Regions from separate parts of the Pseudomonas sp. S3_B08 genome, predicted to be linked through region 2. Evidence: predicted binding sites of a transcription regulator. Region 2 holds the regulator's gene; the other holds the start of a gene.
What was found. Region 2 encodes sigma-54, which starts transcription at its own class of promoters, with help from an activator protein. Its sites were predicted from a motif close to ANTGGCATNNANNTTGCTNT; they were not measured.
Positions count from the first base shown of each region.

Region 1: flgB (flagellar basal body rod protein FlgB) is a predicted target of sigma-54. The motif match lies at 2,531-2,550, and genes of this name have one in related genera.

Region 1 is NZ_CP162750.1:3,221,794-3,225,896, forward strand. It holds gene flgE (flagellar hook protein FlgE) at 1-857, opposite strand, end outside; gene flgD (flagellar hook assembly protein FlgD) at 889-1,617, opposite strand; gene flgC (flagellar basal body rod protein FlgC) at 1,633-2,076, opposite strand; gene flgB (flagellar basal body rod protein FlgB) at 2,080-2,490, opposite strand; gene cheR (protein-glutamate O-methyltransferase CheR) at 2,861-3,688, opposite strand; gene AB4N73_RS14595 (chemotaxis protein CheV) at 3,735-4,103, opposite strand, start outside.
Region 2 is NZ_CP162750.1:5,773,375-5,777,477, reverse strand. It holds gene lptB (LPS export ABC transporter ATP-binding protein) at 1-608, shown strand, start outside; gene AB4N73_RS25935 (RNA polymerase factor sigma-54) at 775-2,265, shown strand; gene hpf (ribosome hibernation-promoting factor, HPF/YfiA family) at 2,339-2,647, shown strand; gene ptsN (PTS IIA-like nitrogen regulatory protein PtsN) at 2,659-3,123, shown strand; gene rapZ (RNase adapter RapZ) at 3,126-3,983, shown strand; gene AB4N73_RS25915 (HPr family phosphocarrier protein) at 3,999-4,103, shown strand, end outside.

The sequences.
Region 1 (4,103 bases), 2.6 Mb from region 2:
TTGGTCACAGTGCCCGGCACCCAGCCGGTCATCTTCAGATCGCTGCTGATGATCGGGTTGGCTGGATCCGCCGGGTTAGGCGTGCTCACCTGAACCAGCTTGCCGGAGCTGTCGAACGACAATGTCGAGGCAACCGGCGCAGTGGTCACAGGGTTGCTGCCGGTAGCGTCCGGGTTACGGCCATCGACCAGGGTGTAAACCTTCCAGGTGTTCCCGCCAGTCTTGACCATGTACTGGTCCATGACGTGGGCGTTGCCCTGGGTGTCATAGATCGGTGTGCTGAAGGACTTGGTGTAAGTCTCAGGCTTCGACGGATCAAACTTGACGGCGCTGGCGCCGGTATCAACGATCACTGGCGAAGACGAATTGAGGTTGATGCTCGAGGTCACCGCAGAAGACGACTTCGGCGCCAGGTTCGAAGTGTCGATCTTCAGATCGGTCAACACGCCGTTGATGATCTTGCCGTTGGCATCCACACCGTAACCCTGCAGACGCGAGGTGTAGTCGGTGTTGGTGATGTAACCGGCGTTGTCGACCTTGAACGTACCGGCACGGGTGTACGAGATCGAGCCGTTGTTGCTCATGGTGAAGAAACCGGAACCGTTGATGCCCATGTCCAGCACGTTGCCAGTGTTGTTGATGTCACCCTGGGTGAACTGCTGGGAAACGTTGGCCAGGCGCACGCCGTTGCCGATCACTTTGCTGCCGCTGCCCAGACGAGTCGACGAATAGACGTCTTCGAATTCTGCGCGCGAGGATTTGAAACCGGCGGTGGCGACGTTGGCGATGTTGTTGCCGGTGACGTCGAGTTGTTTGTTGGCGGCATAGAGACCGCTAAGGCCGATGTTAAAAGACATGTTCCACTCCTTCGTGCCGGGTTAGTCGGCTCTATATACCAATGGTTTGTACTTTGGACAGGGCAACGGTGCCCTTGCCGGCCAGGTTGAGCATCAGCTCGCCACCGGTCTGGCTGATCGTCACGCTGTTGACGGTCGCTGGCAGGTAAGTCGCCAGGTCGGTCGCGGTGCCGTTGATCGGTGCGTTGGCCTTGAACGTGTAAGTGCCGACCGGAACCACGGTGCCGGCGGTGTCCTTGCCGTCCCAAGTGAAGCTGGCATCGCCGGCAGCGCGGCTGCCCAGGTCGATGGTGCGCACGGTCTTGCCGTCCTTGTCGGTGATGGTCACGGTGCCGCCAGCAATCGACGAAGGCACGGTGACCGAACCGGTCAGGCCTTTGCTCGGGTCATCGAGCTGGGCGGTGTTGGTCTGCACGATCACGTTGCGACCGACCAGCGACGACGCTTGCAGCGCCTGCGACGAGTTGTAGTTGCCGGCAAGGCCGCTGACGGTGGAGTTCAGCGTGGTGATGCCTTCAAGGCTGCTGAACTGCGCCAACTGCGCGACGAAAGCGCTGTTGTCCTGCGGGTCGAGCGGGTTCTGGTTTTTCAGCTGGGTGACCAGCAATTGCAGGAAAGCATCCTTGCCCAGCGCCTGGCCGCCGGTGGCACTGTTGGTCGCCGAAGCGATGCCGCCCGACGTCGTGCTGCTGGCCTTCTTCGACGAGTTGGCCAGGATGTCGTTCATGCTCAGGCTGCTGGTGGTATCCGTAACGCTCATGGCAGTCGCCCCTTATTACTGACCGAGGGTCAGTACCTTCTGCATCATGGTTTTGGCGGTGTTCATCATTTCCGCGTTGGTCTGGAACGAGCGGCTCGCGGAAATCATGTCAGCCATTTCTTCCACCACGTTGACGTTCGGGTAGTAGACGTAGCCCTTGGCGTCGGCAGCCGGATGGTTCGGCTCGTAGCGCGCTTCGAGGTTGCTCTGGTCTTCGACAACGCCGAGTACCTGCACGCCCTGCCCGGCCGCGTCCTGGTTCTGGAACAGCGAATTGCTGCCGCCGGCCTGGCCGCCCTGGAACATGGTGGCGAACACCGGATGACGGGCGCGGTAGGTCTGGTCGATGCTCGACGAAACGGTTTCGGCGTTGGCGATGTTCGAAGCCACGGTGTTCAGACGCGTGGTCTGCGCGCTCATGCCGCTGCCGGCAATGTTGAAAACGCTGGACAGGGACATGGATTATTCTCCGCGCAGGGCTGACACCAGCCCTTTGAATTTGCTGTTGAGCAAGGTGAAGCTGGCCTGGAAGCCGACGGCGTTTTCCGCGTAGTTCGACTGTTCCAGTTGAGCGTCAACGGTGTTCTGGTCGATCGAAGGCTGCATCGGCGTGCGATACATCAGCGACTCGTCGCCGTTGCCCAGCCCTTCAGCCTCGATGTGCCGGCTGTTGGTCATGTTCAGGGCAAAGTGGCCGCCGGTCTTGGTCTTCTCGGTCTGTGCTTCGAGCACTTTGGAGAAATCCAGATCCCGCGCTTTGTAGTTCGGGGTGTCGGCGTTGGCGATGTTGTTGGCCAGCACTTCGGCACGCTGGGCGCGGAAGCCCAATGCCTTTTCGTGAATGCCCAGCGCTTTGTCGAAGCTGATGCTCATGTCGGGAACCTTCAGGTGACCGGTTTTTCGTACTTGAGCTTTAGCAAGCGCCGTGCCAAATGAACAAAGCCCCGTATTCCGGGGCTTTGCACCGAACAGGCTAAGCGGCAATGCCAGAAAAGCGGCAACCGGTTACCGCCGGATGCCGCTTTTCTGCCGCTTGCCGTCCTTGCCAGGTCAGCGCAGATCCCTGTGGGAGCGAGCCTGCTCGCGAAGGCGGCGTGTCAGGCGCCAACTGTCTTATGGACAGACCGCTTTCGCGAGCAGGCTCGCTCCCACAGGGGGTTCGTGGTGTTCGTGGAAATAATTCGGGCATAAAAAAACGGCAGGCCTTTGCGGGCCTCCCGTTTTTTGTATCAGCGCAAACCGCTTATTTCGCCTTGTAAATAATCCCCGGGCTGCACTGAACCATCTGGTAATGATCCGGCAATCCGTTCAACGCTTCCGAAGCGCCAAGGAACAGGTACCCACCCGGCTTCAACGTGCTGTGAATGCGCAACAGGATGTCCTTCTTCACTTCGGCAGAGAAGTAGATCAGCACGTTGCGGCAGAACACGATGTCGAACTTGCCCAGCGCCGCATAGCTGTCGAGCAGGTTGAACGAGCGGAATTCCACCCGGCTCTTGATCGGCGCCTTGACCACCCAGCGCCCCGGCCCTTTCGGGTCGAAGTAGCGTTGCAGGCGTTCCGGCGACAGACCGCGACCGATCGCCAGGCTGTCGTACTCGCCGGTCTTGCAGTTGTTGAGCATCAGGCCCGACAGATCGGTGGCAACGATCTGCACACCCATCTTCAACTGACCCAGGTTGCTGCGCTCGAACTCGTCGATCGACATCGACAGCGAGTACGGTTCCTGTCCCGACGAGCAGGCCGCCGACCAGATCCGCAGACGCTGGTTGGGGCTGGCCTTGATCGCTTCCGGCAGTACCTTGTTCTTCAAGACTTCAAACGGATAGGTGTCGCGAAACCACAGGGTTTCGTTGGTCGTCATGGCATCGACCACCTGCTCGCGCAAACCGCTGCGCGGCTGGGTCTGGATGCGCTGTACCAGCTCACCCAGGGACTTGATGCCTTGCTGCTCCATCAGTTTGTTGAGACGGCTCGAGACCAGATACTGCTTGTTTTCACCGAGCAGAATGCCACAGGCTTTTTCCAGGAAGACCCGGAACTGTTCGAAATCCAAATTACCCGTAGACAATGATGCCGCCTCTTAAATCGTGTTGACCGCCAGGGGCAGAAGGCCCCTAGCTGATATCTGCTGCTTTGATCCGGTCGACTACCCGGGATGCGAGGTCATCAGGACGGAATTTGGCCAGAAAGTCATCAGCACCGACTTTCTTCACCATCGCCTGATTGAATACCCCCGACAACGAAGTATGCAGGATGATATGGAGCTTTTGCATGCGTGCGTCGCCGCGGATTTCCGCCGTCAGGGTGTACCCGTCCATCTCCGGCATCTCGATGTCGGAAATCATCATCAGGAACTCTTCTTCCGGCTTCTTGCCCTCGTCGACCAGCTTGCGCAGGTAATCCAGCGCCTGCTTGCCGTCGTTCAGCGCCACCACTTCGACACCGATGGTCTGCAGGCAACGCGTGACCTGCTTGCGCGCCAC
Region 2 (4,103 bases):
CCGGCAAGACGACGTGCTTCTACATGATCGTCGGCTTGGTGCAGGCTGATCAGGGCCGTGTGCTGATCGATGATCTGGACGTCAGCCACCAGCCGATGCACGGCCGCGCCAAGGCCGGTATCGGCTATCTGCCGCAAGAAGCGTCGATCTTCCGTAAACTGTCGGTCGCCGACAACATCATGGCGATCCTCGAGACCCGCCCGGAGCTGGACAAGGCCGGTCGTCGCAAGGAGCTGGAAAGCCTGCTGCAGGAATTCCACATCAGCCACATCCGCGACAACCTCGGCATGAGCCTGTCCGGTGGTGAACGCCGCCGGGTGGAAATCGCTCGCGCCCTGGCGACGGCACCGAAATTCATACTGCTCGACGAACCGTTCGCCGGTGTCGACCCGATCTCGGTCGGCGACATCAAGCAGATCATCCATCACCTCAAGGCCAAGGGCATCGGCGTGCTGATCACCGACCACAACGTGCGTGAGACGCTGGATATTTGCGAAACCGCTTACATCGTCAACGACGGTCAACTGATCGCTGAAGGCGATGCCGAGACCATCCTGGCCAACGATCTGGTCAAGGAAGTGTATCTGGGTCACGAGTTCCGCCTGTAAGCGCGACAGCGCTGTATCGATTCAAGGCGCATTTATCCGCTTTAATTGTTACAGCGCTCTAGGCAAACACTTCAGTTTCAGGCATATAATTTGCTTAAGTTTGGCGCTTCGGCGCCCTGTAGTGGATGGCGCAAAGCGCCGGCGAATAAGGTGTTAAGCCCCTGCCATGAAACCATCGCTAGTCTTGAGAATGGGCCAGCAGCTGACGATGACACCGCAGCTGCAACAGGCCATCCGCCTGCTCCAATTGTCGACCCTGGACCTGCAACAGGAGATCCAGGAGGCTCTGGAATCCAATCCGATGCTCGAGCGCCAGGAAGAAGGCGACGACTTCGACAACGCCGATCCGCTGGCCGACAACGCCGAACAGAAGCCCGCCGAAATCCAGGAACCCTCCTACCAGGAAACCGCCCCGACGGTGGATAACCTCGAGGATGGCGATTGGAACGAGCGCATCCCCAACGAACTGCCAGTGGATACTGCCTGGGAAGACGTCTACCAGACCAGCGCCAGCAGCCTGCCGAGCAGCGATGACGATGAGTGGGATTTCACCACTCGCACGTCGGCCGGCGAGAGCCTGCAGAGTCATCTGCTCTGGCAACTGAACCTGGCGCCGATGTCCGACACCGATCGCCTGATCGCCGTGACCCTGATCGACTGCATCAACAATCAGGGCTATCTGGACGAAACACTCGAAGAAATTCTTGAAGCGTTCGATCCGGAACTGGACATCGAGCTCGACGAAATCGAAGCCGTCCTGCATCGCATCCAGCAATTCGAGCCCGCTGGTATCGGCGCCCGCAACCTCAGCGAATGCCTGCTGCTGCAATTGCGCCAGCTGCCCGCGAAGACGCCGTGGCTGACCGAGGCCAAACGGCTTGTCGCCGATTACATCGACCTGCTCGGCAGCCGCGATTACAGCCAGTTGATGCGGCGCATGAAGCTCAAGGAAGACGAGCTGCGCCAGGTCATCGAACTGGTGCAGAGCCTCAATCCGCGTCCCGGCTCACAGATCGAGTCGACCGAAGCCGAATACGTCATTCCCGACGTGATCGTGCGCAAGGACAACGAGCGCTGGCTGGTCGAGCTGAACCAGGAATCGGTGCCTCGCCTGCGCGTCAACGCCCAGTACGCCGGTTTTGTGAAGCGTGCCGACACCAGCGCCGACAACACTTTCATGCGCAACCAGTTGCAGGAGGCCCGCTGGTTCATCAAGAGCCTGCAGAGCCGCAACGAAACCCTGATGAAAGTGGCCACGCAGATCGTCGAACATCAGCGCGGCTTCCTCGAGTACGGCGACGAAGCAATGAAGCCGTTGGTATTGCATGACATCGCCGAAGCGGTCGGCATGCACGAATCGACGATTTCCCGGGTGACCACACAAAAATTCATGCATACCCCGCGCGGTATTTATGAGCTGAAATACTTTTTCTCCAGCCACGTCAGCACCTCCGAAGGCGGCGAATGCTCGTCCACGGCGATCCGCGCGATCATCAAGAAACTGGTCGCTGCGGAAAATCAGAAAAAGCCGTTGAGTGACAGCAAGATCGCTGGTTTACTGGAGGCACAAGGCATTCAGGTGGCTCGCCGCACCGTCGCCAAGTACCGCGAATCCCTCGGAATCGCGCCTTCGAGCGAACGCAAGCGGTTGATGTAAGCCACGTTACAGCGTTCCAGTGGCAGGCTTTTCGGCCTGCCGCTTTATGCACTGGCAACGAAGGAGAAGCTGTATGCAAGTCAACATCAGTGGACACCAACTGGAAGTGACCCAACCTCTGCGTTCCTACATCGAGGAAAAACTCCAGCGACTGGAGCGACATTTCGACAAGATCACCAACGTGCAGGTCACGATGTGCGTCGAAAAGCTGAAACAGAAGATCGAAGCCACCTTGCATATTCCCGGCAGTGAAGTGGTCGCCAACGCAGAAGATACCGACATGTACGCTGCGATCGACTCACTTACCGACAAGCTGGATCGCCAACTCAAAAAGCATAAGGAAAAGACCCAGAGCCTCCTCCAGGGCGCGACCGGTCGTTAACACCCCTATCCATGATCCGACTTGAAACCATCCTGACCCCCGGCCGTTCCCAAGTGAACGCGCCGGGCGGCAGCAAGAAAAAAGCCCTCGAACAGATTGCCAACCTGATCCACCGCGAAGTGCCGGATCTGGCGATGCAGGATGTCTTCGAGGCGCTGATCGCCCGTGAAAAACTCGGCTCCACCGGTTTTGGCAACGGCATCGCCATTCCCCACTGCCGCCTCAAGGGCTGCGCGGGGCCAGTGAGCGCCCTGCTGCACCTCGAAGCCCCGATCGATTTCGACGCCATCGACGGCGCTCCGGTGGACCTGTTGTTCGTATTGCTGGTCCCGGAAGCCGCAACCGACGCGCATCTGGAGTTGTTGCGCCAGATCGCCAGCATGCTCGACCGCAAGGAAGTGCGCGACAAGCTACGCAGCGCTCCGAGCAATGAAGCCTTGTACCAGGTCGTACTGGACGAGCAGAACGGGCACTAATCATGCGTTTGATCATTGTCAGTGGCCGTTCGGGCTCGGGTAAAAGTACCGCCCTGAATGTCCTTGAGGACAACGGCTACTACTGCATCGACAATCTGCCGGCCGGTTTGCTGCCGGAACTGGCCGAGCGGGCGCTGATTCACACGGAACTGGCGCAGCCGCTGGTCGCCGTGTCGATCGATGCGCGCAACCTGCCCAGCCATCTGTCACGTTTCCCTGAGTTGCTCGAAGACGTGCGTGCCAAGCATATCAAGTGCGATGTGCTGTACCTGGACGCCGATGAAGAAACCCTGCTCAAGCGTTTTTCCGAGACCCGTCGTCGTCACCCGCTGAGCAACGCCAATCGCTCACTGGCCGAGGCGATTCACGACGAAACCGCCCTGCTCGGTCCGATCGCCGATCTGGCCGACCTGAAGATCAACACCACCAGTCTGAATCTGTATCAACTGCGCGACACCATCAAGTTGCGCCTGTTGAATCAACCGGAGCCCGGTACGGCGTTTCTGGTCGAGTCGTTCGGCTTCAAGCGCGGCATGCCGGTCGACGCCGACCTGGTGTTCGACGTGCGCTGCCTGCCCAATCCGTACTGGAAACCGGAGCTGCGCGCTCAGTCGGGCCTTGATGCACCGGTGGCCGAGTACCTGGCGCAGCAGCCGGATGTCGAAGAAATGTATCAGGACATCTACGCCTACCTGAACAAGTGGCTGCCACGCTTCGCCGCCAGCAACCGCGCCTACGTCACCATTGCCATTGGCTGCACCGGCGGGCATCACCGCTCCGTCTACCTGACCGAACGTCTGGGTCAGGCCCTGCAGAAAACCCTGAAGAACGTCCAGGTTCGCCACCGCGACCTCACCTAAAGGATTTACACCGCGATGCCTGCTCGTGAAATCGAAATCATCAATAAGCTGGGCCTGCATGCCCGGGCATCGGCCAAATTTGTCGGCGTGGCGGGTCAGTATCCAGACTGCACGATCCGA